DNA from 2 places in the Cohnella hashimotonis genome. Region 1 is predicted to be linked to the other one. Evidence: riboswitches for the same ligand, from Rfam matches in the RefSeq annotation. Region 1 holds a riboswitch; the other holds the start of a gene.

Region 1 (15,196 bases):
AATGGCGTTGGAGTTCGCGCCGTCGTAATAAAGCAGGCCGCCCGCATCGTGGACGATCGCCGCGATCTCGACGATCTGCTCCTCGAACAGCCCCAGCGTGCTCGGATTGGTCAGCATGAGCGCAGCGGTGTCGCCGCCGACCGCCGCGCGAAGCGCCCCCAGGTCGACCATGCCCCGCTCGTCGGACTTGATCGTGACCGTCTCGAATCCGGCGACCGTCGCGCTCGCGGGATTCGTGCCGTGCGAGGAATCGGGCACGATTACCTTCGTCCGATGCTCGCCGCGACTCTCGTGATAGGCGCGGATCATCATCAGGCCGGTCCATTCGCCGTGAGCGCCGGCTGCCGGCTGCAGCGTGACCTGGTCCATGCCGGTGAGAACGGCGAGGTCGTTTTGCAGGGTGTACATGAGCTCGAGCGCGCCTTGAATGCTCTCCTCCGGCTGATAGGGGTGAATTTTGGCGAAACCGGCAAGGCGTGCCGTATCTTCGTTGATTTTCGGATTGTACTTCATCGTGCAGGAGCCGAGCGGGTAAAAGCCGTTGTCGACGCCGAAGTTGCGGCGGGACAACTCGGTGTAGTGGCGGACGACGTCGACTTCGTACACTTCGGGCAGCGCGGCCGGCGTCTCGCGCAGCATGGAGGCAGGTATCAGCTCGGAGGCCGGAACCTCAGGCACGTCGCATGGCGGCAGCGAATAAGCGACGCGTCCGGGTTTGCTCAGTTCAAAAATCAATGCTTTTTCTGTCGGTCCTGCATTCGTCGATGCGGTCATACGGCCACCTCCTCCAATTTGGCTGCGAAGCTGTCGATTTCTTGACGCGTGCGTTTCTCGGTAACGGCAATCAGCATATGGCCTGCCAGCTCCGGATACGCGATGCCCAGGTCGTAACCGCCGAGAAAGCCCGACGACAGCAGCTTCAGATTCGTCTCCCGGACGGAGACGCCGTACGGCAGCTTCACGACGAATTCGTTGAAGAACGGTGTGCCGAACGGCAGCGCGAATCCGCGCCTCGCCAGTTCGCGGGCTGCGTAATGCGCCTTTTGCAGATTCAGCCGAGCTGCGTCCTGCAATCCCTGCTTGCCCATCGTCGACAGATAGATCGACGCGCACAAGGCGAGCAGCGCCTGATTGGAGCATATATTGGACGTCGCCTTCTCGCGGCGGATATGCTGCTCGCGGGCTTGCAGCGTCAGGACGAAGCCGCGCTTGCCGTCGATGTCGGTCGTCTGGCCGACGATGCGTCCCGGCATCCGGCGCATGAGCGGCTCCGCAACGGCGAAGAAGCCGCAGGTCGGGCCGCCGAGCGATTGCGAGATGCCAAGCGGCTGCGCGTCGCCGACGCAGATGTCCGCGCCAAGCTTGCCCGGCGTCTCGAGGAGGCCGAGCGCCATCGGATTGGCGCTGACGACGAGCAGTCCCTTGACGCCGTGGACGATCGGCTCGATGGCGGCCAGGTCCTCGATCGCGCCGTAGAAGTTCGGCGACTGGACGAGCACGGCCGCCGTGTCGTCCGTGACCGCTTCGCGCAGCGCGGCGAGGTCTGTGACGCCGTCCGCGCAGCCGATCTCGGCGATGTCCAGATTAAGCCCGCGCGCCATCGTGCGGAGCGCCTCGCGCGCTTCCGGATGGACGGCGCGGGAGACGATCAGCTGCTTGCGCCTGGTGGCGCCTGCGGCGAGCGCGCCCGCTTCGGACAGCGCGGTGACGCCGTCGTACATGCTGGCGTTGGCGACCTTCATGCCGGTCAGCTCGCAAATGTACGATTGAAATTCAAAGATGGCTTGCAGCTCGCCTTGGCTGATTTCAGGCTGATAGGGGGTATAGGCGGTATAAAATTCGGAGCGGGAGATCATGTGATTAATAACGACGGGAAGGTGATGGTCATAGATGCCGGCGCCGAGAAAGCTCTTGAAGCGGTCGGTGTCCGCGTTGCGCCCGGCCAGCGCCTTCATATGCTCCAGCAGCGAGAACTCGTCGAGCGCGCCGGACATCGGCAGCGTGCCGCGGTAACGAATGGCCTCCGGAACGTCGCGGAAGAGCGCCTCGACGGACGAGACGCCGATCGTCTCCAGCATGTCGGCCTGGTCCTGCTCGGTCATAGGGATGTATCGATGGAGATTTGGCATGGCGATTCATCACTCCTTGGGCAGTCTCTTGTAAAAAGGCGTCCTGATCACTTCGGCCTTCAGCCGTTTGCCGCGAATATCTACTTCGACCCCGGTGCCGGGCGCGGCGTAAGCAGCGTCGACCAGGGCAAGCCCCAAGCTGCGCTTCAGCGTCGGAGATTGCGTTCCCGTCGTCACCTCGCCGATCCGCAGATCCCCCGCAAATACGGGGTAGTGGGAGCGGGGGATGCCTCTGTCGATCATCTCGATGCCGACAAGCTTGCGGGGCAAGTCTTTTTCCTTCTGTCTCACCAGCGCGTCCTTGCCGATAAAGTCTTCCTTGTCCAGCTTGACGAAGAAGCCGACGCCCGCCTCCAGCGGGGTGATCGTGTCGGACAGCTCTTGCCCGTACAGCGGCAGGCGCGCTTCGAAGCGGAGCGTGTCGCGGGCGCCGAGACCGGCCGGCACGAGTCCATACGGTTCTCCCGCAGCCATCAGCGTGTGCCAGACGTCTGCCGCCCGATCGGCGGGGACATAGAGCTCGAAGCCGTCCTCGCCGGTGTATCCTGTACGGGAGATCAGCACGTCTGCGCCGGCCAGCGGCGTTTGCTCATTGAAGCGGAAGGAGGGGAGCGCCAAAACGTCATGCGTCGCGCCGGCAGCATCCAGGATATCGGCAGCGCGCGGCCCTTGAAGGGCGAGCAGGGCGTAGCGGTCTGAAGCATTTTCGAGGGAAACGTCCCCGAAGAGATGGGATCGCATCCATGCGAAGTCCTTGTCGATGTTGGCGGCGTTCACGACGGCCATGTAATGATCCGCAGCGATCCGGTAGACGAGCAGGTCGTCCACGACGCCGCCGTTCGGGTAACACATGAGCGTATACTGTGCCTGGCCGTCCGTCAGTTTCGAGACATCGTTGGTCGTCACCCGCTGCAGGAAGCGTTCCGCGCCGCCGCCCGTCACGATGAACTCGCCCATATGGGAGACATCGAACAGGCCGGCTTGCTGACGAACCGCGTCATGCTCCTTCTGAATCCCCGAAAATTGCACGGGAAGCTCCCAGCCGCCAAAGTCGATGCAGCGGATGCCGGGAAGTTCGGCATAGACCGTGTAGAGCGGGGTTCTTTTTAATTCGGTCATCGTGGTCGTTCGCCTCCTTGAATCAAAGTCTCGATCGATCCCGTTTCGACGCAAAAAAGGACAGCCGCAAAAAGAAAGCGCGCCCCCAGCCGAAGCTGCCTGCGTCCTCTTTTCGCTCTGTCCTTTGTACCTGAGAGTTACCTTGAATCCGTACCCGGAACCAAGTTTCCCCGTGGGTGATCCCGCGTCCCGCCGCGGAATGCTCTCCAGAGTCGCGTCCGGCAAAGGTCCTTTTGCCTGAGAGATTCTCCTCTTGCGAGGGTTACTCCTTCGGCGCCGCCTCCACGTTCATCAGGGGCGATCTCTCCCGCTGCCATCATCCGCACTATGCTTTTGTCGTTACAATCTATTCATACATGAGTCTGGGAGGAAGTGTCAACGGTAAATTGCATGGTATACTGGGAGAACCGAAAATCAGGGAGGCATCGACATGAACGACAGCATGACTTTGGCGGATGCATTCCAAAACAGCAAGTATCCGATCGTCGGCCACGGCAAACGGAACGTCCAGGTGCTGATGGAAGCATTCGAGGGAACGGATGCGGACGCGAGCAGCGATATGTACGGAAAAGGGGAGATCATCGAGCGGTTTCAGGCGAAAATGGCCGCTTATCTCGGCAAGCCGGAGGCCGTATTTTTCCCGAGCGGCACGATGGCGCAGCAGATTGCGCTGCGGATTCACTGCGACGAGACGGGGAAAGGGAAGGTCGCTTACCATCCCCTTAGTCATCTGGAGCTTCACGAGGAGGACGGCCTGAAGGAGCTGCACCGGATCGAGACCGTGCTGCTGGCCGAGCGCGACCGGCTCATCGGGCCGGCGGATGTCCGATTGCTTGGCGACGACGTCGCATGCCTGCTGCTCGAACTGCCTCAGCGGGAGATCGGCGGTCAGCTGCCGCCCTATGCGGAGCTTGAGAAAATTGCCGCTTACTGCCGCAGCCGCGGCATCAGATTGCATCTGGACGGCGCGCGACTGTTCGAGATTTTGCCGCATTACGGGAAGTCTGCCGCCGAAATTTGCGCGTTGTTCGACAGCGTGTACGTCTCTTTTTACAAAGGACTGGGCGGTATCGCGGGAGCGATATTGGCGGGGGACGCAGCGCTGACCACGCGGTCGAAGATCTGGAAGCGCAGGCATGGCGGCGATCTGATCAGTCTGTATCCGTATGTGATCAGCTCCGAATACTACTTCGACAAGCGAATCGGCAGAATGGCGCAGTATTACGAGGAAGCGAAGACGCTGGCGGCCATGTACAACGATTGCGGGGATCCGATCCGTACGGTCCCGGCGGTGCCGGCGTCCAATATGTTCCATGTCCAAGCGGACCTGGAGAAGGAAGCGCTGGAATCGCTATTGGTGGAAGTATGCGAAGCGACGGGAGTCGGCTTGTCCGCTTGGGTCCAGGGGCTTGAGGATGGTGGCAGCGCCTATGAGGTAAGCATCGGCGACCGCTTTGCGGCGGTACCGGATGACCGATTGCGCCAAGCGTTCGCGCTGCTGAGAGAAAAGCTGCAGGAAGACGGGTATCGGGCTTAGAGCTAGCGCGCATCCTAATGCGGGAATGGCGTTTGTCTTAAAGCGAAGGAGACCGATATGCGCAAAAACGAATTCGAAGCGCTTCAAGCCCTGGAGCGCCATGCGACGCCTTTTCTAGGGGCAGCCTACGCGGAAGCGCTCGTGGAGCTTGCCGGCGAAGCCAAATTCGCGCTGATCGGCGAAGCTTCGCACGGCACGTCCGAGTTTTACGTCGAGCGGGCCGAGCTGTCCAAGCGGCTTATCGTCGAGAAGGGCTTCAAGTTTATTGCCGTCGAGGGCGACTGGCCTTCTTGTTATGTGCTGAACCGTTATGTAAAAGGCGACGACGCAGCCGGCACGATCGCCGCGGAAGCCCTCCGCGACTTTGCGCGCTGGCCGACCTGGATGTGGGCGAATCGCGAGATCGCGGCGTTCGCAGACTGGCTTCGCGTTTATAACGACGGCAAGGCCGAAGAAGACAAGGTCGGCTTTTACGGCATCGATCTGTACAGCTTGTGGGAGTCGATGGACGAGATTCTGAAGTACCTCGCGCAAAAAGACGGCACCGACCTGGAGGCGGCCAAACGCGCCTTCGAATGCTTCGAGCCGCACGGACGAGAGGAGCAGCAGTACGGAATCGCGGCCAATTTCTATGGCGAGGGCTGTGAAACGGAGGTCGTTGCGCTGCTGCGCAAGCTGCAGGACAAATGGCAGAGTGCGCGATCGGGAGACCGCGAGGATGCGCTTGCGGCGGAGCTGAATGCGCTCGCGGTGAAGGGAGCGGAGGATTATTACCGGACGATGATCCGCCACGATGCCGAATCCTGGAACGTGCGCGACCGGCACATGGTCGAGGCGCTCGAACGTCTCATGGCCTACCACGGGCCAATGGCAAAGGCCGTCGTCTGGGCGCACAATACGCATATCGGCGACGCGCGCGCGACGGACATGGCCGATGAAGGCATGGTGAATGTCGGGCAGCTGCTGCGCGAGACGCATGACGGCGATGTCTATTCAATAGGCTTCGGTACTTATGAAGGAACCGTGATCGCCGGACGAGGTTGGGGACGCCCTTTTGAGGAGATGAAGGTGCCCCCGGCACAGTCCGGAAGCCTTGAAGAGCTGCTTCATCGGTTCGAGCCTGCCGACAAGCTGCTCCTGCTCGACGACGCCGAGCAGGTGCTGCGCGAATCGAAGCTTGGCCATCGCGCGATCGGCGTCGTTTATCATCCCGAATACGAGCGGGGCAACTACGTGCCCACGACGCTGGCGGAACGATACGACGCATTTATTTTTCTGGACCGGACTTCCGCGCTTGCGCCGCTTGCCGTTGAAGCAGCCTTTTCATAGCCCCGCCAAGCCAGCTTCTGAAGGAGGAGATCCATATGCCCATCGAAAAAGAGCTGCACGATCTGAAAACGGAGCAGGCCGGCATCGTCGATCAGCACGAGACGCGCATAACGGACGAGCCCGTGCTGATTCAGCCGCCGGAGGTCAGCCCCGGGCCTTACGGTAAGCATACGCAGGAATCGGGTAAGCGGAGAAGAGAGTGACGAAGAAAAGAAAATACCGAATGAACGAAAAGAAAATACTGAACGAACGAAAAGGCGCCTCCACGGCGTCTTTTTGACGTTAAGCCCGCTGCAGGTTCACTAGACTTGTTCGACCATCACTTCCATGCCCGCTTCGGTCATCTCGTGAAGCTGCTGTTCGGTGATCCGGCTGTCGGTGATCAGCAGGTCGATCTCGCCGGGCTCGGCGAATTGGACGAACGAATTTTTGCCGATTTTGGCGCTGTCGCACAAGAGCACGACCTGCGTCGCGATCCGGATCATCGTCCGCTTGACCTCGGCCTGGTTCATGTCCGGCGTCGTGCAGCCTTTGCGGACGCTGAAGGCGTTGGTGCCGAGGAACACCTTGTCTACGTTGAGCTCGGAGAGCAGCTTGACGGCGAACGGACCGACCGTACAGTGAAAATGTCGGCGCAGCATGCCGCCGATGACGACGACGGACACGTTGTCTACGCGCTCAAGCATCGAAGCGATCTCAATATCGTTGACGATAACGGTCAGGTTCTTTTTGCCCTGCAGGTGATTGCACATCTGCCTGGTCGTAATGCCGGCATCCAAAATGATAATATCGCCGTCCTCGACCAGCTCTGCCGCTTTTCTGGCGATCGCTTCCTTCAGGCTTAAATCCTTGACCGTCTTGTCTTTGTTATCAGGCTCGAAGCCGACCGTCGCGGCATCGCTCGGAATCGCGCCGCCATGCGTGCGCTTGATCAGACCCCTTGCTTCGAGATCCCGCAGGTCGCCCCGAATCGTAGCCGGCGACATCTTGAAAAAGGCGACAAGGTCGGGTACGAGCACCTTCCCGCGCTCCTGAACCATTTTGGCAATGGCTGCCTGCCGCTCCTCGGCGAACATGACGTCCGAATTTCCCTCGTTCATGGCCATCTTCCTTTTAAAGGTTGAATGATTATCGCAAATTAGATCATCCGATCGCAAAAATGATCAATCGAGTAGATGAGTCTTCTGAATTATACTATATAACAGCGAATGATTGTCGTTTATTCGTAAAGTGATGAGTGATAAGCTTAAAACCTACTGAGTCGAAATTAAACAACAACAAAACGCGTGCGAACGACAGCAATAATCAACTTTTGAAAAGCGGGTGAAAGGGCTCATGCAGCAAAAAGAGATCGGCGTATGCATCATCGGAGCAGGCAGAGCGGGTATGATCCACGCCGCCAACTTCCGGAAAAACGTGCCGTTGGCCAGACTTGTCGCCGTCGTCGACCCGAACCAGGAAACGGCCGCATCGGCTGCGAAGGAGCTTGGAATCGACCGCTACTATACGGACTACAAGCAAGCGCTCGAGGACGCGGAGATCGACGCCGTCGTCGTCGTGACGCCGACGATCTATCACCGCGATATCGTCGTGGCGTCCGCGCATGCGGGCAAGCATGTGCTGTGCGAAAAGCCGATGGCGATAAGCGTTCGCGAATGCGACGAGATGATCGCGGCTTGCGAGGCGGCCGGCGTCACGCTGCAGGTCGCGTTCATGAGACGCTTCGACGAGAGCTTCGTCGAAGCCAAACGCGCGATCGACGAAGGTGCGATCGGCGAAGTCGTGCTCGTCAAGTCGCTGACGCGCGGACCGAGCCAGCCGATGCCCTGGATGTACGATCTGGCTAAGAGCAACGGCCCGCTCGCCGAGGTCAACAGTCACGACATCGACACGATCCGTTGGTTCTCGGACTCGGAGGTGTCCGAGGTGTATGCGATCGGCGGCAACTACCGCAACCGGCATGTCTCGGCCGACTTCCCGGACTTTTACGACAATGTCTCGCTCACCGCCCGCTTCGCGAGCGGCGCGCAGGCTAGCATTGACGGCGCGGTCGCCGTCCGCTATGGATACGACAGCCGGGTGGAGATTCTCGGCACCGAAGGCGTCATCTTTCTTGGTCAGACGCACGAGAAGACGACGATCGTCGCGGGTCCGGACCGGCTCCTCCGACGGCCGTTCATGAACAGCTGGCGGTCGCTTTTCAAGGAAGCCTATCTCGCCGAGGATACCGACTTCATCGCCGCCATTCTGGAAGGCAGGCCGCCGCGCGTGACGGGGCATGACGGCAAGATGGCCGTGCGTGTCGTCGAGGCCGGCAACGCGTCGATCAAGACCGGCGCGCCGGTCAGGCTCTAGGGAGGAGAAGCGAATATGTTAGCGGCCAGATTGTACGGACCCGGCGATATTCGGCTGGACGAGGTGCCAATGCCGGTCATCTCCGATCGGGAGATTCTCGTCAAGGTAAGGAGCGCGGGCATCTGCGGCACGGATATGCGGATGATCAAAAACGGATTTCCGGGCATCTCGGCGGAATCGCCGCGGACGCTCGGGCATGAATTGAGCGGGGAGATCGTCGAGGTCGGTTCGCTTACGACCGGCTACCGGGTCGGAATGCGCGTCGGCATTGCGCCTAACATGGGCTGCGGCATTTGCGGGGAATGCATCCGCGGCAACCAGCATCTGTGCGCAAGCTACGAGGCGCTTGGCGTTCAGATGGACGGCGGCTTCGCCGAGTATGTTCGAGTGCCGGAGCAGGCGCTGCGCTTCGGCAACGTCGTCGAGCTGCCGGCGCAGGTGACGTTCGACCATGCGGCCGTCAACGAGCCGTTGTCGTGCGTGTACAACGGGATCGAGCAGTGCCCGATCCGCGCCGGAGACGACGTGCTGATCATCGGCGCCGGTCCGATCGGCATCATGTATGCGCAGCTGGCCAAAATGTCAGGCGCTGGCAGGGTTTTCCTGAGCAACCGATCGACGGGCCGGCTGGAGCTGGCGCGCCGGATCGATCCTTCGTTCATCGCGCTGCCGGCAGACGGGTTGAAGGAAAGTTTGCTAGCGCAGACCGGCGGCCGGGGCGCGGACGTCATCGTGACGGCCAATCCGTCGCCCGAAGCGCAGCAGCTCGCGGTCGAGCTTGCGGCGATGGGCGGACGTATCAACTTTTTCGGCGGCCTGCCCAAGGATAGCGTGCCCGTCGCGCTGGACACGAACGTCATCCATTACAAGCAGCTGCTGGTAACGGGCAGCACGAAGGCGAACAACGCGCATTTCCGCAAGACGCTGCAGTTCATCGCGAGCGGCATCCTGGATGTCGGCAAGCTCGTATCCGCGCGCTATGCGATCGGCCGCTTCGACGAGGCGCTCCGCCACGCCGGCAGCTCACAGGGCATCAAGACGGTCATTGCGTTCGACTAGAGGGGAGAAGGAGTTAAATGCCATCCGACAATAGCCGCTCGAACTGCGCGATCGCCGTAGACCTGGGCACGCAGGGGACCAAAGCCGCGCTTATCGCGGCAGACGGCCAGATTCTTGGCAGCGCGTTCGTGCCTTCGAACCTGATTCGTCCCGCGCCAGGGCAGGTCGAGCAGGATCCGGACGAAATGTTCGGCTCGGTCGTCTCCGCCATCCGTTCGGCGATGGATCGAACGGGCGTCTCGCCCGCGCGCGTGGCGGCAGTCGGCATCGGCGGCCAGATGGCGGGCGTGCTCGGCGTCGACGAAGACTGGCATGCCATGACGCCCTACGACTCCTGGCTCGACAGCCGCTGCGAAGCCGCGATGCCGCTCATCCGGGATTGGGGCGAGGAAGCTTTTATCGGCATCACGGGCAGTCCGGTTACCTATGCACACGGTCCCAAGATTTTATGGTGGCGCAGGGAGCGACCGGAGGTCTATCGCTCGATCGCCAAGTTTCTCGTGCCCAGCGCCTACGTCGCCGGCAGGCTCGCGGGCTTGCGCGCGCAGGATGCCTTTATCGACCATACGCATCTTCATTTCACCGGCTTCGCCGACGTACAGCGGATGGCCTGGTCGGATGAGCTCCTGTCGGCGTTCGGCGTGGAAGGCGACAAGATGCCTGCCATCGTCCGGCCGTGGGACATCGTCGGCGGGCTAGCCGATCGTTATGCGGAAGCGGCGGGGCTGTTGGCGGGCACGCCGATCGCCGCGGGACTTGGCGATACCGCCGCGGCTACGCTCGGCGCGGGCATCGCGCGGCCGGGCCTGCTGTTCGACGTGGCGGGCACCGCGTCGGTGCTGTCCTGCTGCACGGCCGCGTATCGGCCGGATACCGCGGGCAAGACGCTCATCTATGCCCGCTCGGCGCTGCCCGATCTGTGGACGCCGCTTGCTTATATCAATGGCGGCGGGCAATGCCTTGCCTGGTTCAAGCGTATGACCGGCTTGGACTACGACGAACTGAATGCGCTGGCCGAGGCGGTGGAGCCGGGCTGCGGCGGCCTGACGTTTGTTCCGCATTTCGGCGGGCGCGTCTGTCCCAACACGCCGGCGCTTCGCGGCAGCTGGACCGGCCTTGCCTGGTCTCACGAGCGAGGCGCGCTGTTCCGGGCGATCCTCGAATCGGTCGCCTGCGAATACAAGCATTATCTTGGCACGCTCGAGCGGCTCGTCGGGCATGCGGCGTATGAAGCGGTCCATGTCGCGGGCGGCGGCGCGCGCAGCGCGCTGTTCAACGGGATCAAGGCGGACACGCTCGGCATACCGTACCGTCCGCTGCAGGCGGAGGATACGGCGCTGATCGGCGCGGCGCTCGTCGCGGGGCACGGCGTCGGGCTGTTCCCGGATCTGGCGGCATCGGCCGAGCGCTTCGCGGCGCCGGGAGCGGCGATCGAGCCGGATGCGGGCAGGCATCGCCAGTACGCCGTTGCTGCAGGCCGGTATCGGCGGACGCTGGACGGCATGCAGGCGTTGTATGCGAGCCTGGAAGCAGCCGAGTGATCGGGTAAATTTCACATTTATTTTATAAAACAAACATGCCTGCTGACACCCGGGGCAGCGATGTCCTGGGGTCAAGGAGAGGAGTGCGAAGCTATGAAGCTGCCGCAAAGCGCGGCGTCGCCGACAATGTACTTCGTCGGCGTGACGACCGGACAATCGTCCATTATGAAGCTGTTCCCGCTGTGGGCCGAGGCGCTCGGTCTCGGCGGACCGAAGATCGTCGGCATCGACATCGCCATTCATGCGGAGCCCAAGGTTTACCGGGACTGCGTACGTTTTATCAAGGAGGATCCGCTCTCCCTGGGCGCGCTCGTCACGACACATAAAATCGATCTTTTTAACGCCGCGCGCGATTTGTTCGACACGTTGGATCCGTACGCCACGACGTTCGAGGAGATCTCGTCGATCTCCAAGGCCGGCGGCCAGCTCGCCGGACACGCCAAGGACCCGATCTCGAGCGGGTTGTCGCTCGAGGCGTTCGTGCCCCCGGGTCATTGGAAAAAGACGGGCGGCCACGCACTGATCATGGGCGCTGGCGGCAGCGCGCTCGCCATCTGCAGCTATCTGACGCATCCAGATCGCGGGGATGACGTGCCGCGTACGATCGTGATCACGAACCGCAGCCCGGAGCGGCTCGAATCGGCGCGCCAACTGCTCGGCCGCATCGATACGGATGTACGGTTCGAATTCAGGCTTTGTCCGGCGCCGGCGGACAATGACGCGGTGCTGGCGGAATTGCCGGCCGGTTCGCTTGTCGTCAATGCGACGGGACTCGGCAAGGACCGCCCGGGCTCTCCGCTGACGGACGAGGCCGCGTTCCCCGAAGGCGGCCTCGTCTGGGAGCTGAATTACCGCGGCGCGCTCGACTTTATGCACCAGGCGATTCGCCAACAGGCGCAAAAACGGCTCCATGTGGAAGACGGCTGGATCTATTTTATCCATGGCTGGACGCAAGTGATCTCCGAGGTGTTCCATGTTCCGATCGAGGGCGAGACGTTCGACCGTCTGGAGAAGATCGCGATGGAGCTGCGAAACGGCAGCGAAACGAAAGGAGCCGCGCAAAAATGACGCAAACGCACGCGACCGGTCCGAAGCTCGCAAATCCGTTAAACCCGTTTACGCTCTATTTCAGCCTGAACAACGGTCTGTCCGACGCTGCGCCCTCGCTGAAGCGCCATCTGTCGAAGATGAAAGGGATGTACGCGGACGACGAGGCGTATCGCAGCTTGCTCGCGGACGGCGCGGACCCGCTCGTCTACGAATTCCACGAGCTTGGCATACCCGAATCCGACGGCAATCTGGCGTTCGGCACGAGCATCGTCTATCCGGGCAAGGTCGGCGACGAGTATTACATGACCAAGGGGCACTTTCACACGATCCTCGACACGGCCGAAGTCTACTACTGCATCGGCGGCAAAGGGATGATGCTTATGGAAAATCCGGAAGGCGACTGGGACGTGCAGGAATTCGCGCCGGGTAAGGCCGTCTACGTGCCTGGCCGGTACGCGCACCGGAGCATTAACACCGGGCATGAACCGCTCATTACGTTCTACGTTTTCCGTGCGGATGCCGGACACGACTACGGCACGATCGAGACCAAGGGCTATCGTAAAATCGTCGTCGAGCGCGACGGACAGCCTGCCGTGCTCGACAACCCGAAGTGGAAATAAGCGTGGCGTCGCGCAAAGGAGGGCTGCCGTTATGGCACCGAAGCTGAAAATCGTCGTGACGCCGCGTTCGTTCGGCAAATCGGACCCGGCTCCGATCGAGCTGCTCGCGTCGCAAGGGTACGAAGTCGTTTACAACCCGTACGGACGTATTCTCACGAAGGAAGAGATGAAGGGGCTGCTTGCGGATGCCGACGGCGTCATCGTCGGCGTCGACCCGCTGGACCGCGAGGTGCTGGCGGAAGCGCCCGGGCTCAAGATCATCTCCAAATACGGCGTCGGCACGGACAACATCGATCTGAAGTACGCTGAGGAGCGGGGAATCAAGGTCACGCTGGCGGCGGGCTCCAATACGGAAGCGGTCGCGGATTTTGCCTTCGCGCTCATGATGGCTGTCGCCAGAAGAGTGAACGTTATCGACCGGGCATGCCGCGACGGGATATGGAAGGCCGAGGCCGCGATCGATATCCATGGAAAGACGCTTGGCCTGCTCGGCCTCGGCGCGATCGGCAAGGCGGTCGCCCGCAGAGCCTCGGGGTTCGGAATGAAGGTGCTCGCCTACGATTTGTTCCGCGACGAGGCGACCGCGGCCGCGTACGGCATCGCATATCGCGATTCGATCGGCGACATCGTCCGCGAGGCGGACTTCATCAGCCTGCATCTGCCGCTCGACGACAAGACGGCGGGCATCATCGGCCGCGAGCAGTTCGAGCTGATGAAGCCGACTGCGGTGCTCGTGAATACGGCGCGCGGGGGGCTGATCGACGAGGCGGCGCTGCTTGAGGCGCTGCGGACGGGACGGATCTGGGGGGCCGGCATCGACGTATTCGAGAAGGAGCCGCCGGACAATCCGGAGCTGCTCGCGCTCGGCAACCTGATCGCGGGCTCGCACTGCGCGGCGTCCACGCAAGGGGCCGTGACCAACATGGGCATCATCGCGACGAATAATTTGATCAAGCATCTGGAGGTGTCCGTATCATGAAGCTCGGCATTCATGCCTACGCCTGGTGCTCCCAGTGGAGCAACGAGACGCTCGGCCTCATCGACCGCGTCAAAGGACTCGGTCTCGACTTCATCGAGATTCCGCTTATGACGCTGGATACGTTCGACGCAGCCGCCGTCAAGCGCCGGCTTGAGGACGCCGGTCTCGACGCCGTGACTTCCACAGTGCTGCTGAGGGGGACCGACATCACCAGCTCTGAGCCAGCCGTTCGCGCTGCCGGGATCGCGTACTTGAAGGATTGCGTGCGCGCGACGGCCGCCATCGGCAAGACCAATCTGTCGGGCGTCGTCTATTCGCAGCATGTGAAGGAGACGAACGCCAGGCCGACCGAACAGGAATGGACTTGGGCGGCGGAGGGGCTGCGCGAGGCTGCCGTCTATGCGCAGGAATACGGCGTGCAGATCGGCCTCGAGCCCGTCAACCGTTACGAGTCGAATCTGGTGAATACGTGCGGACAGGCGCTTGCGCTGAAGGAGAGGATCGGCGAGCCGAACATCAAGATTCACCTCGACACGTATCACATGAACATCGAGGAGAAGAGCTATTACGAGGCCACGAAGGCGGCGGGCTCCGATCTGATTCACTATCATATTTGCGAAAACGACCGGGGCATCCCGGGCACGGGGCTCGTCGACTGGGACGCGATCTTCCGCGCGCTCTCCGAGATCGGGTACACCGGTTACGCCGCGCTGGAGTCGTTCGTCGACGTGACGGACAATATGAACACTTGGGTGTGGCGTCAGCTTGCGCCTAGCGGCGACGCGCTCGTCGAGGAGGGCGTAAGGTTCATCCGCGGGAAAATGGCGGAATACGGCCTGGCCTAGTTTTGCAGCACACTAGCATTTTAGTATTCTAGCATTCTAGCATAGGAGCGGAGCATAATGGCGGATATGGCACATCGCTACGAGAGCGGCTTTCCGAAGATCGGCATCCGTCCGATCATCGATCGCCGCAAGCTCGTAAAGGCGGCAACCAAGGACATGACAATGGAGCTGGCGCACGAGGCCGCAAGGCTGCTGTCGGCGCAATTGCGATATCCGGACGGCACACCGGTGGAATGCGTCGTAAACGATGTATGCATCTCCGGTCTCAAGGAAGCGGCGGCGTGTGCGGACAAGTTCGCGAAGGAGAACGTCGGCGTTCTGCTGACCGTCGCCTCGGGCTGGTGCTATCCGCTCGAGACGATGGAGACGAACGCACGTATTCCGCACGCGGTATGGGGCTTTAACGGCACGGAGCGTCCCGGGGCCGTCTATATGGGCGCGCTTCACGCGGCGCACAACCAGAAAGGACTGCCGGTATTCAAGATTTACGGCCGACACATTCAGGACATCGGCGAGCGGACGATTCCGGCGGACGCGGCCGACAAGCTGCTGCGCTTCGCGCGAGCGGGTCTTGCGGCTGCACTGCTGCGCGGCAAGTCGTATTTGTCGATCGGCTCGGTGTCGATGGGCATC
Region 2 (15,196 bases), 3.8 Mb from region 1:
CAGGTCAGTATGGTCGAAATTGTCCCCGTTGTAATCGTCGAGGGATACGCCGAGCGAACCCGCGCCCGCGTACGTGTTGAACTGCTTGTCGTCGAAAAAGCCGGCCGCGTTGCCCTTCAGCACCTGGTATGCGTAGTTGCGGCCGATCACGCCCGTTCCGCTCGCGGGATCGTACGGCTTGCCAAGCCCCGACATCAGCATCAGCTTGACGTTGTTGAACACGTAGCTGGTCACGACGACGATATCCGCCGGCTGCACGAGCTCCTCGCCCGTCGTGACGTCCGTATACATGACGCCGGTCGCCTTGCCCCCCTGGTGAAGGATGCGGCGCACCTGCGAATGCGTGCGAATCTCGAACTTGCCCGTCTTCAGCGCCACGGGAAGCACGGTGACGACGGGGTCCGCCTTCGCGCCGTACTCGCAGCCGAAGCGCTCGCAGAACGCGCAGTACTGGCAGGCGGCGCGGGAGATGCCGTCCGGATTCGTGTAGGGCTCCGACAGATTGGCCGACGGCATCATGTACGGGTGGAGCTTGAGCTTGGACGCCGCGTCGCTGAACATGCTGAGCGCGGGCGACTTCTTCATCGGCGGCGTCGGATAATCGGCCGAACGCTTCCCTCCGAGCGGGTTGGGCTCGCCCGAGATGCCGGCGAGCTTCTCGAACTTGTCGTAATACGGCTCCATCTCGTCGTAGGTGAGTCCCCAGTCCTGAATCGTCATGCCGTCCGGAATCTTGTTCTTGCCGTACCGCTCGATCGTCTTGGAACGAATCTCGAAGTCGTACGGTAGGAAGCGATAAGTTTGCCCGTTCCAGTGGACGCCGGCTCCGCCAAGCCCTTCGCCCAGCAGGAACGAGCCGTACGAGCGCATCGGCAGCGCGCGAATTTTCTCCGTGCTCCGGAAAGTCACCGTATCCTTCGATAAATCCTGCATCAGCTCGTACCGCAGTCCATAGCGGAGCTCGTCGTGGACCATAAAATAGTCCTCCGTCTTGCGTTCCTTGCCTCGCTCCAGGCCGACGACGTTCAGCCCGCTCTTCGTCAGCTCGGCGGCGATGATGCCGCCCGCCCAGCCGACGCCCACGATGACGACGTCCGTTTTCGGCAGCGTTTTGGCCATAGTTGGTCTTGTCCTCTCCGCCTTAGTGGGCGCTTAGATGGTCTTGCAGGCTGCTCGGCGCGATGACCGCGAAGTCCTTGTCGATGACGTCCGTGTAGCTCATCTGGTTGCCGGGGTAGCTTCGCATTTTCCAGCCGTTCATGTCCGCGTTGCCGCCGTACAGCGGATCGCTGTACGCGCCTTCGAGCGTGCTGCTCCGCAGCATTTTGAAAAAACCGCTCGCCGAGATCGTCGTCAGCTTCACCTCGTCGGACTCGAACGCCTTCAGCACCTCGTCCTGCTGCTCGGCCGCGAGCTCCGAGAAGCCCTTCGTAAATTTCGTCTGGCTGTAATTTTCCAATTCCCGCAGTCCGATCTCGAACATTTCCCGCCGTTTCAAGCGGCCCTGATAGCCCTGCACCTTCTCTCCCGCGTAAAAGGGAGGCGACATGTATTCCCTGGAATTGAATCCCCACTCTCCCGCCAGCTGGTGGTCGATAAAAAACGGGACGCCGAGCGCGAGCGCGCCGGGACCGGCGTCGTCTGCCGGAAAGATCCGCTCCGTAGCCGCCGATACGATGCCAAGCTGCTCCTGCGTAAAGAACATTGGCGCGCGATTGTAGCTCTTGATGTCCGCAGCCGTGCCTTCGCCCGTTTGGGGAGCGTTCTCCGTTTTCTTCGACGGCCGGATCAGGCTGCCGAGCGCCCCGCCCACGATGACGCCGCCGACCGCATAGCCGGCCTGGACGAGAAATTTCCGCCGGGAAGGCTGCTCGACGTTGTCATGGCCGGAGCCGCCTTTGTGATTCTGGTCAGCCATCCTTTCACCTCCAATTTTCGTTCCGGATTTTCCCGATTAGTTTTTTCCAAAATTAAGTCCTTATGCATTCCGGGCGGCTGGCTATGCTAACTTCAAACCAATCCAATATAAGGTGGAGATTCGCCATGGCAACCGCAATCGCAACAAAGCGCCGGATGCTCGCGATCGCTTGCGCCGCAAGCGTACTGACGCTGGCCGCCTGCCAGAGCCACAGCTTGCGCGAGCAGTCGGTCAAGCAAGCGGCAGACGCGCAGCGCATCGTAGACGACCGGCTGAAGCTGCACTCCGTGCAGCGGCCGCAGATCGCCGGACAGCACGATCCGGCGGTCATCCCGAGCGTCGACCGGGAGAAGACGAGGACGACCAACCAATACGGCGCGTCGGGACAAGGCATGGGCAGCGGCGTGCTGAGCCGGATCGGCAGCTCGGGGCTGCGCGGGCGCGGCGCCTCGTCGGACCTGGAGGCCGAGCTTGCCGGCGCAGGGTTGGCAGGCGTTCGCGTGCTCGTGGCAAACGATACGGTGTTCCTCGCGGCCAAGGACCGGGGACCGTCCGCGTCCTCGACGGATCACCTTCAGCGCAAGCTGCTGAGCAATACCGGCGGCCTGTCCGGCAAAGGACCGGAGCCCGGTCCGCACGGCGGCATCGGCATACGCTCAGTCGACACGGACAGGACGGATACGCTGGCCGCAGCCGAGCAATGGCTGAAAGACCGCGGCTTCGGCGAACGCATCGTCACCGTCGCCGGCCCCGAGGCCGTCGCGCTGATCGACCGCTTGCGGTCGCAAGGCGCGGACGGGACGTCCGGCAGCCACGATCAGGAGATCGCGCAGCTGATGAGGCTGGCCGGCGCGGCGAAGGATGGGAAGTAATTCGGAGATATTTGAAAGCAGACATAGGAAAAAGCCGCCAGGGAAGATCGCCTGGCGGTTCTTTGGCAGTAGCCTATACAGTTAGCGGCCTGACGCCGACCGTCTGAACGCATTACAGACCGCGCCAAATTCCAGAGTGACGCCGGCAGCGATGCGCGATCGGACAATGCCTCCCGTGAGCGCGATTCGCCTGCCGGAGGGGAACAGATGAATGCCTGCAAATTTACATCCTTTTTCTACATGACAGACTTCGAACAATAAAAAGATGCGAATCTGCAGGCTTTGATCTCTTTCCCTTTGTGATTTTCGGGTTTCACAGCTAAATAGATGCTGATTTGCAGGCATTTTCGCTTCCGCTCGTCAAATCGGCTGAAAGCCTGCACGGATGCAGGCATTTAGCTACTGGTTTACAGAAGGCGATATTTTATCCCCGCATCATGAAGCAGGCCGTTCCGAGCTTACAGCTTCAGTCATTGATCGTCTGCGTAAAAGTCTGGCTACTTGCTCGCGAGGAATGTCTCGTATTGCCCGGCATCCATCAGACCGCCGACCGCCTCCGCGGGATCGCCATCCACCTCGACTTCGACGATCCAGCCTTCTCCGTAGGGGTCCGCGTTGACCTTCTCCGGCGCAGTCAGCAGCTCCTCGTTCACGCGTACGACTTTTCCGTCCACCGGGCTGAACAGATCCGACACCGTCTTGACCGACTCGATCGTCCCCATCGGCTGATTCGCCGCGAGCGCATCGCCTACTCCGGGCAGCTCGACAAAGACGATGTCTCCGAGCAGACTCTGCGCATAATCGGTGATGCCAACCCGAATGACGCTCGCCGTCGCCTCCGCCCACTCATGCTCCTCCGTGTAACCCAAACCAGCCTTGATCTCGCTCATCTTCGTCATCCTCTCGTTTAAGGTCGCACCGCTGCCTGCCGCAATAAGCGCCGAACGGCAAAAAAGGACAGAGCAACGGCAAGCTGCCGTATGCTCTGTCCCGGGTACCTGAGAGATTAGACGGGGCGTTCGCTCCGCCCTTACCCCTTTGGTGGCTGTTCGCTCTCTCCAGAGGCGCGTCGGATGGCGGTACTTTTACCTGAAAGTTTGATCCTGCGGCGGGCCGGCCGCGGACTTGCTCCTTCGGTGCCGCGCCGTCGGCGCAGTCTCTCCCTGCCATCGTCATCCGCAAATATAAGATTTTACACGGATAGCTTAATTCACGCGGGGAATGGATGTCAATCGATTTGGCTGAATCAAACAAACTTTTACTGGTCATCGAAGCTGCGTCGACGAATAAAACGGACACAGCATCCGCTATTGCTTAAAATGAAGCGCAATGAAACGCTAACTGCATAAATAAAGAATCTGGTGTCCGTAAGGCTTGATTTTAAGCGCTTTGCGGCGAAATAGCGGATGCTATGTCCGCTGCGGGGAGGACTGGAAGGCTTCGGTGGCTTCGATGGTTTCGGTGGTTTCGGTGGTTTCGGTGGTTTCGGTGGCTTCGGTGGCTTCGGTGGCTTCGGTGATTGGATGCGCTTGACGGTTTAGTAAGATTGGTGGCGGCTAGGTCGCTTCAGTGGATTGGGTTCCTTTGCACATCCTCCTACTCCTGCCTCTCTTCATCCTCCGTCCCGCGCTCCTCCCGCCCGCTTGCCTCCTGCGAATGTCCGCATTCAATTGCGGCGCCGCCTTTCATTTCCTGCCTGTACTCGGACGGCGTGCAGCCCGCCTTCTTGCGGAATACCTGGGAGAAGTGGCGCACGTCCGGATAGCCGACCCGCTCCGCGATATCGCCGATCTTCAGCTCCGAGCCGCCCAGCAGCTCCATCGCACGCGAGATTCGCAGGTTGGTGACGTACTCCTTGAAGCCCGTCCCCGCCTTCTGCTTGAACAGCTGGCTGAAATAGACCGGGTTCAGGTACACGATCGACGCCACTTTCTCCAGTCCGATCTCCTCGCCGAAATGCGTATGGATGTACTGAACCGCGACCTCGATCGCCTTTTCTCCCCCGCTCGCGTAGTGATCGTACACCTGCGCGGACGATGCGCTTCGCATGCGGCGCACCTCGCCGGGCACGGCTGCCAGATCGTCGATGCGCCCCGAATGCAGCACCTGGAACGGCGTTTTCAAGTAACGCTTCAGATGGGTGCGGAGCTTGTCGACGAGCAGGCCGAGCCCAGCTTCCTCCCGCAGCGTCACGAGTCCAAGCAGGCTGTGCGCGTCAATGCTCGCGACGAAGCCTTTGCCGGCGGAATCCATCAGCTCGGTCAGCACGTTCTCTACGATGAAGTGCTCCAGCTTCGTATCGGCATCGCTGTCCAGACGCACCATAAGCAGGTTGAAGTACGGGTGGCTCTCCGTGAACGGCGCGATATCGATGCCGCCCAGGTCGAGACCGGACGCCCAACGCGCGAATACGCCTTCCCGAAGGAACCGCAGATTGCGCTTCATCAGGTCGGCTTCTTTGTTGCGCTCGCTCTCCTCCGCGATCTCGCGCGCAAGCTCGTCGATCAGTCCGATTAGCGACTCCTTGCCGATCGGCTTGAGCATATAGTCCCTGGCGCCGAGCCGCACGGCCTCCTGCGCGTACGCGAACTCCGAATGCGCCGAGATGACGACCCACTTCACCTGCGGCTGCATGCGACGGGAAAATGCCATCAGCTCAAGTCCCGTCATGCCGGGCATCAGCACGTCGGTCAGCACCAGATCGACATGCTTGGTCCGAAGCGCTTGTACGGCTTCTTCCGGATTCCCCGCGAGCAGGACGCGATGCTCGGGGAAACCGCGGGAGATCGTCCGCTCGATGCCGCTGCGGATGACTTCCTCGTCGTCGACGACGAGAATATTCATCAAGAATCCCCCTCTTCTGCGGGTTTCGGAAACGAAACCATAATCTTCGTGCCGCGCTCGCATTCGCTCTCGATACGAAGCCCGAACCCTTCCCCGTACATCAGCGCAATGCGGCGGTGCACGTTCGCGAGCCCGATACCCCGGCGTCCTGCGGCATCCTCCTGCCGGGCCGGCGCCGCGGCCGCATCCTCCAACGACTGCCGGATGCGAAGCAGCGTCTCCTCGTCCATGCCGACGCCATTGTCCTCGACGACGATGACGAGCGCGTCCTCCGTCTCCTCCGAGCAAATCCGTAGCACGCCTTCTCGGCTTAGCGGCTCAAGCCCGTACTTCACGGCGTTCTCCACGATCGGCTGCAGGATCATCTTCGGCACCTGGGCGCCGAGCCAGCGCTCCTCCACCTCGATCTCGGTATTAACGCGACCGCCGAGCCGCGTCTCGATAATGGTGAGATAGTGGCGCAGCTGCTCGAGCTCAAGCCGGAGCGGCGCGCGCGAGGCCTCTTCCCAGTCACTGCTGTACCGAAAAATCCGAGAAAGCGCCAGGATCAGGCGCCCAAGCCGGTCGTTCTCCCGCTCGTCGAGCAGCCAATAGATCATGTCGAGCGTGTTAAACAAAAAGTGCGGGTTGACCTGAGACTGGAGCGCCTGCAGCTGGGCGTTTTTCTCGCTGATCGACAGCAGCTTTTCTCGTTCGATCAAGTTGTCCATCTGCTGGACCATCCGGTTGAAAGAGCCCACGAGCACGTTGAGCTCCTGATAGGAATGGACGCGGACCCGCCCCTGAAAGTTCCCTAACTCGACCTGCTTCATTTGCTGAATCAGCCGCTTGAACGGCGAGGAGAACGAGCGCGACACGAGCGTCGCCAGCGCCGTGGCCGCCGCGACGAGCAGGATGACGACCGTGAGCAGGAACCGCTGCGTCTGCTTCAGCTCCAGCTTCAGGTCGCGCTTCGGCGTCACGCCGATAACCGTCCAGTCCGCCGTGCCGATCCGGGCCGCCGTCAGCAGCGCGTCCTTGCGGTCGCGGACGGCGACCTCGCTTTTCTTCAGCGCGCCCGGCCAGTCGGCGGGCAATGCCTCCGCCTCGGAACCATCCACCTCCGGCCTGGTCCGGACAATCACGTTTCCGGCCGAATCGCGGATGACGACACTGCTGCCCGGCCCGATGCTGGCGTTGGAGAGCGCCGAGAGGATCGGGTCCTCCTCCGTCTCGATCAGCACATAGCCGACCGACTTCATCGTGCTGAGCTCGAACAGCTGGCGGCCGAACGCGAACACCGGGCTGTCGATGCCGCCGCTCATCGGCGCCTGCGGGTATACGCCCAGCCAGCGCATATCCCCCTTGGACTTTTGCAGCTCGGCATACCAGTCCGTCATCTTGTAATCCCGCGTCGAAGATCCGATCGAGCGGTCGAAGCTGTACACCTTGCCCTGGCTCGAGATGACGTGGATGCCGACGATATCGCTCCGCGAATAGAAGATCGCGCCCAGAATATCGGTGATCTGCCGCTCCCGGTTGACAGAGCTTACTTCCGGGGAGCCCGCGGGCGTCTTCTGCTGCAGCAGCTGCATCAGCTCGTTGTTGCTGTTGAGCGACTTGGTGACGCTGTCGTAGCCTTTGAGCATGAGCTCGAACAGACCGACCGTTTGCGATATGTTTTTTTTCGCGATGACGCCGACCTTGTCCCTGATCTGTTCGGTCGCCCGCTGATAGTAGACGAGGCTGACGATGAGCAGAAGCCCGAGCATGCTGAAGAGGAAGATCAGGAACAAGCGGCCATGGATGGACTGGAATCTTTTTCTCATTCTCTCATCTTATCCCTTAACCGCGCCCGCTACCATGCCTTTCGTTATTTTCTCGGCCAGCAGGAAGTAGACGAGGATGACCGGCAGCGCTCCGAGCACGAGGAAGGCGCCGATCGCCCCGTAGTTGACCGAGTATTGGCTGACGAAGCTGTACACGCCGAACGGCAGCGTCTTGAGCGCTTCCTTGGAGATGAACGTGGCGGCGAGAATGTATTCGTTCCACACGTTGATGAACGTCAGGATGCATACCGTCATGATCGGCGGCACCGATACCGGCAGGATGATGCTGCGGAAAATGCGCAGCACGTTCGCCCCGTCCATGATGGCCGACTCCTCGATCTCGTGCGGAATCGTGCGTAGAAAGCCGCTCATAATGAAGACGGCGATCGGGATCTGGAACGCGATATAGGGCAGGATCATCGCCCAGCGCGTGTTCAGGACGTGGATGTTTTTGAAAATGAGCATGAGCGGCAGCAGCGTGCTCTGCAGCGGGATCATGAGGCCCATCAGGAAGATCAGCATGACGATATGGCCGTACTTCCAGCGAAAACGCGTAATCGCGAAGGCGGCGAGCGACGCGAGCAGAATGACGCAGACCATCGTGACCGAGGTCACGATCACGCTGTTGAGCAGGTAGTGCCAGTAGCGGCCGCCCGCGAGCGCGTTCGAATAGTTGCTCCATTGCACGGAGGCCGGCAGGGCGAAGAAGCTCCCCGACAGAATCTCCTCGTTGGTCTTGACCGAGTAGATGAGCAGCCACAGCAGCGGGTACAGCTGCGTGACGAGCAGGACGCCGAAGAAGCCGAATACGATCGTCTTTTTGAGGGAAAACCCGCGCCTTCGAGTCTGGACGGCAGGCTCCCGGACGGCGATGCTGGCGGATTGGCTCATGGGGTTGCGCCCCCTTTCCTATTTTCGCGGCATTGGCGGCATTAGTTGTAGCGCTTCTCGATGCGGTTGAAGAGCAGGTTGATGATGACCGTCGCAGCCAGGCACACGACGACGAGGAAGCAGGCGATGGCGCTGCCGTAGCCGTATTTCTGGGACAGGATCGAGATGTTGTACATATGGCTGGCCAGGACGTCCGTCGCGTGCGCCGGTCCGCCGGCCGTCGTGACCATGATGAGGTCGAACGACTGCAGCGAGCCGATGAACGAGAGCACGACGGAGATCTTGAAGATCGGCACGATCATCGGCAGCGTAATATATCGGTCGGCCTTGAAGCCTTCGGCGCCGTCGATCTTGGCGGCTTCGTAAATATCGGCCGGTATGTTCTGGATTCCGGTAAATTGAATGAGAATATGATAGCCCAGATACTGCCACAGCCCGATGACGATGATGGCGTAGATCGCCACCTTCGGCTCCGACAGCCAGGCGTGCGTCCAGGAGTCCAGTCCGAGCTTGATGAGGATCTGGTTGATCATGCCGCCTTGCGAAGCAGGGTTGTAGATTGTTTTCCACAACTGCCCGATGACGGCGACGGACAGGATGACGGGCATAAAGTAGCTCGATACGAGAAAGTTAGGCTTGCGGACGAAGCGGCTGATGAGGATGGCGACGAACAGCGCGAGCGGCAGCTGCACCAGCATGGAGAAGCCGGCCAGCATGAACGTCCGCCGGACGGACGGCCAGAATACCGAGTCGTTCGTGAACATGCGGTGAAAATTGTCGAGACCGACGTGCTTGGCGACGCCGATGCCGTTCCAATTGAGGGTGGCGTTATAAAAGGACACGATGATCGGCGCGAAAACGAGGCCGACGTACAGCAGCAGACAAGGCAGCACGAACGCCGCGATCGTCCAGCGGGATACCTTCAGTACATTCAAGGCTGACGCCTCCTTCAGCGGCTCCGGCGATACGGATGCGGAGGGAGGCGCCGGGCGTCCCCCTCCGTACCGCTATCGTCTGCGCCGATTATTCTTTGTTGTCTTCGTAAGCCTGCTGGTGCTCCTTGCCGACCGCAGCCGCGTCTTTCTTGGAGACGAACAGGTTCTGGATGCTGGACAGATGCGCCTGGGAGGTAGCCGGGTTCATCGTATTGTCGAAGGAGATGTCGCCGCCCGTGACGTCCTTGAACATCGCGAGCACTTCCATCGCCATGTCGGAGTAGCCGGCCGCCTTGTAGTCGCCGTCCACCTTTTGCGCGACGCCGACGGCGCCCTTGACCGCGAACGCTTCCTTCGGATAGTTCAGCATGAAGTAGTTCAGGAAGTCGAGCGTCTCCGGCAGGTGCTTGCTGTTCTTGGATACCGCGAACGCGCTGCCCGGCGCCAGCATGAACTGGTTCGGATCGCCCTTGCCGCCGACCGTCGGGAACTTGAACACGCCGACGTTGCCGTCTTTGTTCGCGTCGGATACTTCGATGCCGCCGGTCGCCCAGCTGCCCATGAAGTACATGGCCGCTTTGCCCGTCTTGAACAGGTTCTCGCCCGCGTTGTAGTCGAAGCTCGTCGCGCCTTCCTGGAAGGCGCCCGCTTGCACGAGCTGCTCGAACGCGTCGACCGCGCCCGTGAACGCCGGGTCCTCGAACGTCTTTTTGCCGTCGACGACGTCCTTCAGGAAGCCCGGTCCGCCGTTCGTGCGGAGCAGCACGTTCATGAACAGGAACGAGCCGGTCCAGGTGTCCTTCTCGCCGATCGCCATCGGCTGGATGCCTTTTTCCTTCAGCTTCTTCACGTCGGCGACGAGATCCTCGAACGTCGTCGGCGGCGCGTCGATGCCTGCTTGCTTGAACAGCGCCTTGTTATAGTAGAGCAGCGCGATGTTGTTGCCGTCGGGCAGCGCGTACAGATTGCCGTCGAAGGTATAGTAGTCCAGGATGCCGGATTGGAACGTGTCCTTCAGGCCGTTTTGCTCGACCATCTCGTTAAGCGGCGCGAACAGGCCGGCGTCGACGTAAGGCTTCATCTGCGCGGACGGGTTGACGATCGTGATGTCCGGCACCTCGTTGGAGGCGGCCTGCGTCTTCAGCTTCTGCTTCTGCTGGTCGGTGTTCAGCGAGTCGAGCTCGATATGGACGTTCGGGTGATCGGTCTCGTACTGCTTCACGATCTTGTGCAGCATGTTGTATTTCGGATCGGTCGGGTCCGGATAAATGTTCTGGAACGTAATCGTGACTTTCTCGCCGCTGGCTGCGCTGGAGGAGGCAGGCGCGCTGGCCGAAGCCGAAGCGGACGTGGAGGCCGAAGCCGATGGGGAAGCCGCCGCGTCGCCGCCGTTGTTGCCGTTATTGGAAGAACCGCAAGCTGCCAGGCTGACGGCGAGGAAGCCCGCCATCGCGGTGCCAGCCACTTTTTTGCCGGTCGTATTCATGTTCAAATCCCCCTTGACTTGGTATAGCCTCATTATGCTCGGAGGTGTAATCGCATACAATGCGTATACTTAGGAGTCGATGTTTGTTTTCTTAATATGGCTTGAAAATGGTGCGAATATGGTTTGCGCAACATCGGACTTCGCGCGCTGCCCGGAGTTGAGGGGGAGCCTCCGCAGACCCGCACGCTCGTCGACCCGCATTCCGCTGCTGCAGCCGCAATTTTTACGCTTGCAGCTTCCGTCAACCCGCATTCCGGCAATGCAGCAGCACGCTATTTATGTAACGCTCGTTTCTCGCTTGCAGCGGACCCGCACCTCGACAGCGCTCGCACGCAATCTTCGCGCAGCGCAAAGGAGTCTCCCTCCCCGCTACCCGCGGTTCGGGAGACTCCTTTGTACGTAACCTATAACCTTCTTCGCACCGGGATCCAGATCTCGCTCCGGTAGTCCGGCTTGCTCGTGTCCTGGCCCTCGTTCCACAGCAGCTCGGGACCCGGCGCCAGCTCGTAGCTGGAGGACGGAAACCACTCGGCGTAAATCCGGCCCCAGACGGACTGCAGGGCCGACGGAAACGCGCCGGTCGCCTCGAATACGGCCCACTCCGAAGCGGCCACCTCCAGCGCGGATAGATGCGCGGGACATTCCCGCGTCGTCGCGGCGCCGATGTACTGATCGACCTCGCCGCCGTCCTTCCTTCCCTCGGAGAAGTTGGCCGAGGCGCTGATCAGCCCGGCCGGCTCAATCTCGGACAGCCCCTTAATCTCAGCGATTAAATCCGGCGTCAGACGGCCCCATAACTCGGCGATGTGCGGATTGACGCCTTCATAGATCAAAGGCACCCGCTTCATGATGCCGACGATGCGAAACGCTTCCTTTTCCACTAACCGATACTTCATCTCGTCGCCTCCCTCGATCGTCAATCGGAAGGTCATCCGCGGATAGGCCTTGAGCGGCCGGCCGAGCCGACGCGCCTCGGAAGGCGTCAAGCCATGCATCGCCTGAAAGGCGCGGGCGAACGAATCCGCCGTACCATAGCCGTACTTCACGGCTATGTCGATGACCCTCGCCTCGCTGCCGATCAACTCGAAGGCGGCCAAGGTCAGCCGTCTGCGCCGTACATACTCCGTCAGCGTCACCCCCGCGAGCGATGCGAACATGCGCCGAAAATGATGCTCGCCGCAGCAGGCCCGCCGAGCGGCTTCCCCGATATCCGGCGCCTCCTCGTCCGCGAGATGCGCTTCGAGATACGCCAGCCCGTCGTTCAACCGGTCAAGTCCGTTCATGCGCCAACCTCCCTTCGCCTTCAAGATTAACAAGATCGGTACGGAGAGGTCCGACAATTCCGGTGCAGTTTCGGACGGATGACGATGCGATGCGACGAATGTGGTGCGATACGATGTGATGCCGTGCAATGCGATGCAATGCGATGCGGTACGGTCGGCGCGATGCGATCATATGCAAACGAGAGCGCGGGTTACCCGCGCCTCCGGATACTGCCGTCTATGCCTTCACGATCTTGGCCGGATTGTTGATCTTGTAAGGAATCGGATGCTTCGCAAGCTTCTTGGCGACGACCTTCGCCTCAAACGCGAGTTTGTCCCCCACCTCGAGCTCGAGCTTCTTCAGCGTGGCGCTATGGCTCGACCATGCTTCGCCCAGCTCCGTCTCCGTGTCGGCGATCGCGACCGACTCGTAGATGATGACTTCGTCGTCGTTGTCCGCGAAGTGGTTGGGCACCGTCGTAAATTCCTTGACGGTCGCCGTCAGCTTGACCTTTTCCTCGGGCAGCTGCACCTTCTTCGACCGCGTGGCCCCGGCTTTCGCCTTGGCCGGCGCAGCAGCGGCCGCGGCGACTGCGGGGGCCGCATCTCCCGAAGCCACGAACGAAGCGAACGCGTCCGCCGCCGAACGATCGTCCTCTGCCGCAGATGGCCGCGCGCTCGGGCGAATCTCGGCTGCAGGGCTCTCCGCGACGGCGACCGGCTCGGCTCCCGTCTCCTCGCGCTCGGCGAACGCGTCCTCCGACTCCGCGACGCTCGCATAACGCTGACCGAAGTTCGCCGCTTGCATTTCTTTCAAATAAGAGGGGTGGATGCAATGCTTCTGCTTGTTCGGGAGCTCGATGACGGCGGTCATATGATCGACATAGCCGACGATGCCGCAGGCTTCCTTCAGTCCGTTGCCTTTGTAGTAGAACGTCTTGGCCTTGGTCGCCTTCTCGGAGACCAGATCCCACTCCTTCAGCTTGTCCAGCTGCTCCGCTTCGTCCGCGAACGCAATGTAACTCACAGGCTCAATGACAAACGCGTAAACCATCTTATCCCGCCTTTTATCCATAAATAATCCCGGACCGGACGCGTATCCTGTATCCAAGTATATCGCTTTAGCTTGATTATAAATCGGATCGCCGAAAGAATACCATCTTTCACCCCTGCCCATGCGCCCACATACGTTGGTTAAAAAGCAAAGCGGGTGCGATCATGATCAGCCGCTCCAGCCTCATCGCCTTGCCCGGGGACGCAGGCGCCCATCCTTGGTCCAACGTGGAATGGTGGTATTGCTACGCCTTGCTGACCGGGAGCAGGGGCGGACGTTACGCCGTCATGGCTTCCTTTTTCCGCGTGGGAGAATGGGCGGCGCCCAAGGGACATTATATCATTCACTCGCTCGTCCGGTTGGACAGGGCGCGGTTCGAGAGCAGCTCGGCGCTCGACCGGTCGCTCGCGGTCCAGATGGCCGGCGTGTACCTGCCAGCCTATTTGCTGGCGCATCCGACCGACGGGCATACGTGGGACGTCTACCGGCGGTTGCTCGCGAACGCGCTGCCGGCGCCGCATCGCTTCATGCCGTCTTCGTCCGTCGACGCACGTCCGACCAGGCTCGTCTATGGCCAGAACCGAATGACATTCGCAGACGACCGCGATGCAGGCTTCGAGCTTAAGCTGGAAGCCGATACGGCTCGCCTCCGGTTGAACTTCGCGCCGAGCAAGCCCTTGTCCGTCATCGACGAGACAGGCGGGCTCAACGGCTTGCGCTATTACTCCCAGACGCGCAGCCGGGTACACGGAGAGCTGTATGAAGAAGGCCGCGCGGAAACGCTGCGCGGCGAAGGCTGGTTCGACCATCAATGGGGGCGCAGCTACGGACTGCTGACGGGCGAGGGATGGGACTGGTTCGGGCTGCAATTGGAAGACGGCCGCGAACTGCTCGTCAGCCGGCTGCGACCCGCCGGCGCGGGCGCGGCAACCGACGGCGAAGCACTGGTCCAAGCTCGCGCCGAAGCGAGGCTGATCGGGCCGGACGGTTCGACGACGCCGTCGAACCGCGTGGTTCTCCGCCCCTTGCGGCGTTGGCGAAGCGAAGACACGGGCGCAGACTATCCCGTCGCCTGGGCGATCTCGCTGCCCGACTTCGGCATGACGATCAGCGTCGCGCCGCTTATGGACCGCCAGGAGATGCCCGTGCTCGGGCCGCTGCGGGCGATCTGGGAAGGCGTCGTCGCCTTCGAAGGCGACGAGCGGGACGGCGAAGAATCGCCTGCGCGCATCGCGGGTTACGGCTTCATGGAGCTGGTCGGCTATCCGCAGTCCGCCCGGACCGCGCCTGCGTCCTTCCGTTACTTGCCGTAATTCGCCGCGTCCGACAGCTGCCCCGCGACTTCCGCGATATGCGCGAAGGCTCTGCTGAATTCGTCCATGCCCGCCGAAGCGGACTTGGATTCCTTCGCGATCTCCCCGACCGTGCGGTCCATCGCGCGGATGCTCTCCTCCATCGACCGGAACAGCTCGGTAATCTGCGACACCGCCGCCTTGCTGTACTCGCCGAGCTTGCGGATCTCCGTCGCGACGACGCCGAAGCCGAGCCCCTGCTCGCCGGCGCGCGCCGCTTCGATGGCCGCGTTCAGGCCGAGCAGCTGGCTCTGCTCCGCGATCTCCTTCACCGAGGCGAGCACGGATCCCGCCTTCTTGAGCCGCTCGAGCAGCTGCGCCGACTCCGACGCCTGCTCCTGCAGCCGATCCGCGATGTGCGCGCCGGCCGCCGTTATTTCCTGCCCCGTTGCCGACATCTCCTCGATCACACCCGACAAGTCGGCCGTGCCCGCGCGCAGCGAGTCGAGCCGCGCGTTCGGGACGATGAAGCCGATCGCCCCGACGACTTCCCCGTTCTCCCGGATGGGACTCGCCACCGACAGGTAGGCGGTGCCGAACCGCGAGGCGTCCCGTTCCTCCACGATCCGTACGCCCAGCTCGAGCGCTTTTGCGATAACCGTCCCCTCCAGCGACGACACCGGCGTGCCGGCCGGGATGCCCGAAGGATAGAACGAAGCTTTTTCGAAATGAACGACCTGGGTCCGATCGATCACGATGACGACGGGTTCGTCGGTATAAGTTTCCTTGTAAACGGGGATGGCGGCTAGTACGTGCTCCAGCATCGTCGGCATC

The links. A riboswitch is a leader RNA that binds a small molecule or an ion and turns the genes downstream of it on or off. The one in region 1 is predicted to bind glycine.
Region 2: another riboswitch for glycine. It lies ahead of gcvH (glycine cleavage system protein GcvH); the one in region 1 lies ahead of gcvT (glycine cleavage system aminomethyltransferase GcvT).

Annotation. Positions count from the first base shown of each region.
Region 1 is NZ_JAGRPV010000001.1:3,045,793-3,060,988, forward strand. Features, by position in the region: gene gcvPB (aminomethyl-transferring glycine dehydrogenase subunit GcvPB) at 1-774, opposite strand, end outside; gene gcvPA (aminomethyl-transferring glycine dehydrogenase subunit GcvPA) at 771-2,129, opposite strand; gene gcvT (glycine cleavage system aminomethyltransferase GcvT) at 2,139-3,248, opposite strand; glycine riboswitch at 3,364-3,460, opposite strand; glycine riboswitch at 3,464-3,568, opposite strand; gene KB449_RS12275 (threonine aldolase family protein) at 3,679-4,785, shown strand; gene KB449_RS12280 (erythromycin esterase family protein) at 4,843-6,114, shown strand; gene KB449_RS12285 (hypothetical protein) at 6,150-6,317, shown strand; gene KB449_RS12290 (DeoR/GlpR family DNA-binding transcription regulator) at 6,417-7,214, opposite strand; gene KB449_RS12295 (Gfo/Idh/MocA family oxidoreductase) at 7,450-8,469, shown strand; gene KB449_RS12300 (alcohol dehydrogenase catalytic domain-containing protein) at 8,485-9,528, shown strand; gene KB449_RS12305 (xylulokinase) at 9,546-11,069, shown strand; gene KB449_RS12310 (shikimate dehydrogenase family protein) at 11,163-12,137, shown strand; gene KB449_RS12315 (glucose-6-phosphate isomerase) at 12,134-12,739, shown strand; gene KB449_RS12320 (phosphoglycerate dehydrogenase) at 12,771-13,718, shown strand; gene KB449_RS12325 (sugar phosphate isomerase/epimerase family protein) at 13,715-14,563, shown strand; gene KB449_RS12330 (L-fucose isomerase) at 14,621-15,196, shown strand, end outside.
Region 2 is NZ_JAGRPV010000001.1:6,854,910-6,870,105, forward strand. Features, by position in the region: gene KB449_RS27235 (GMC family oxidoreductase) at 1-1,119, opposite strand, end outside; gene KB449_RS27240 (gluconate 2-dehydrogenase subunit 3 family protein) at 1,142-1,918, opposite strand; gene KB449_RS27245 (hypothetical protein) at 2,044-2,790, shown strand; gene gcvH (glycine cleavage system protein GcvH) at 3,288-3,680, opposite strand; glycine riboswitch at 3,774-3,854, opposite strand; glycine riboswitch at 3,858-3,966, opposite strand; gene KB449_RS27255 (response regulator) at 4,387-5,634, opposite strand; gene KB449_RS27260 (cache domain-containing sensor histidine kinase) at 5,634-7,442, opposite strand; gene KB449_RS27265 (carbohydrate ABC transporter permease) at 7,452-8,333, opposite strand; gene KB449_RS27270 (carbohydrate ABC transporter permease) at 8,375-9,268, opposite strand; gene KB449_RS27275 (extracellular solute-binding protein) at 9,357-10,754, opposite strand; gene KB449_RS27280 (AraC family transcriptional regulator) at 11,159-12,037, opposite strand; gene KB449_RS27285 (hypothetical protein) at 12,255-13,070, opposite strand; gene KB449_RS27290 (lipocalin-like domain-containing protein) at 13,235-14,383, shown strand; gene KB449_RS27295 (methyl-accepting chemotaxis protein) at 14,371-15,195, opposite strand.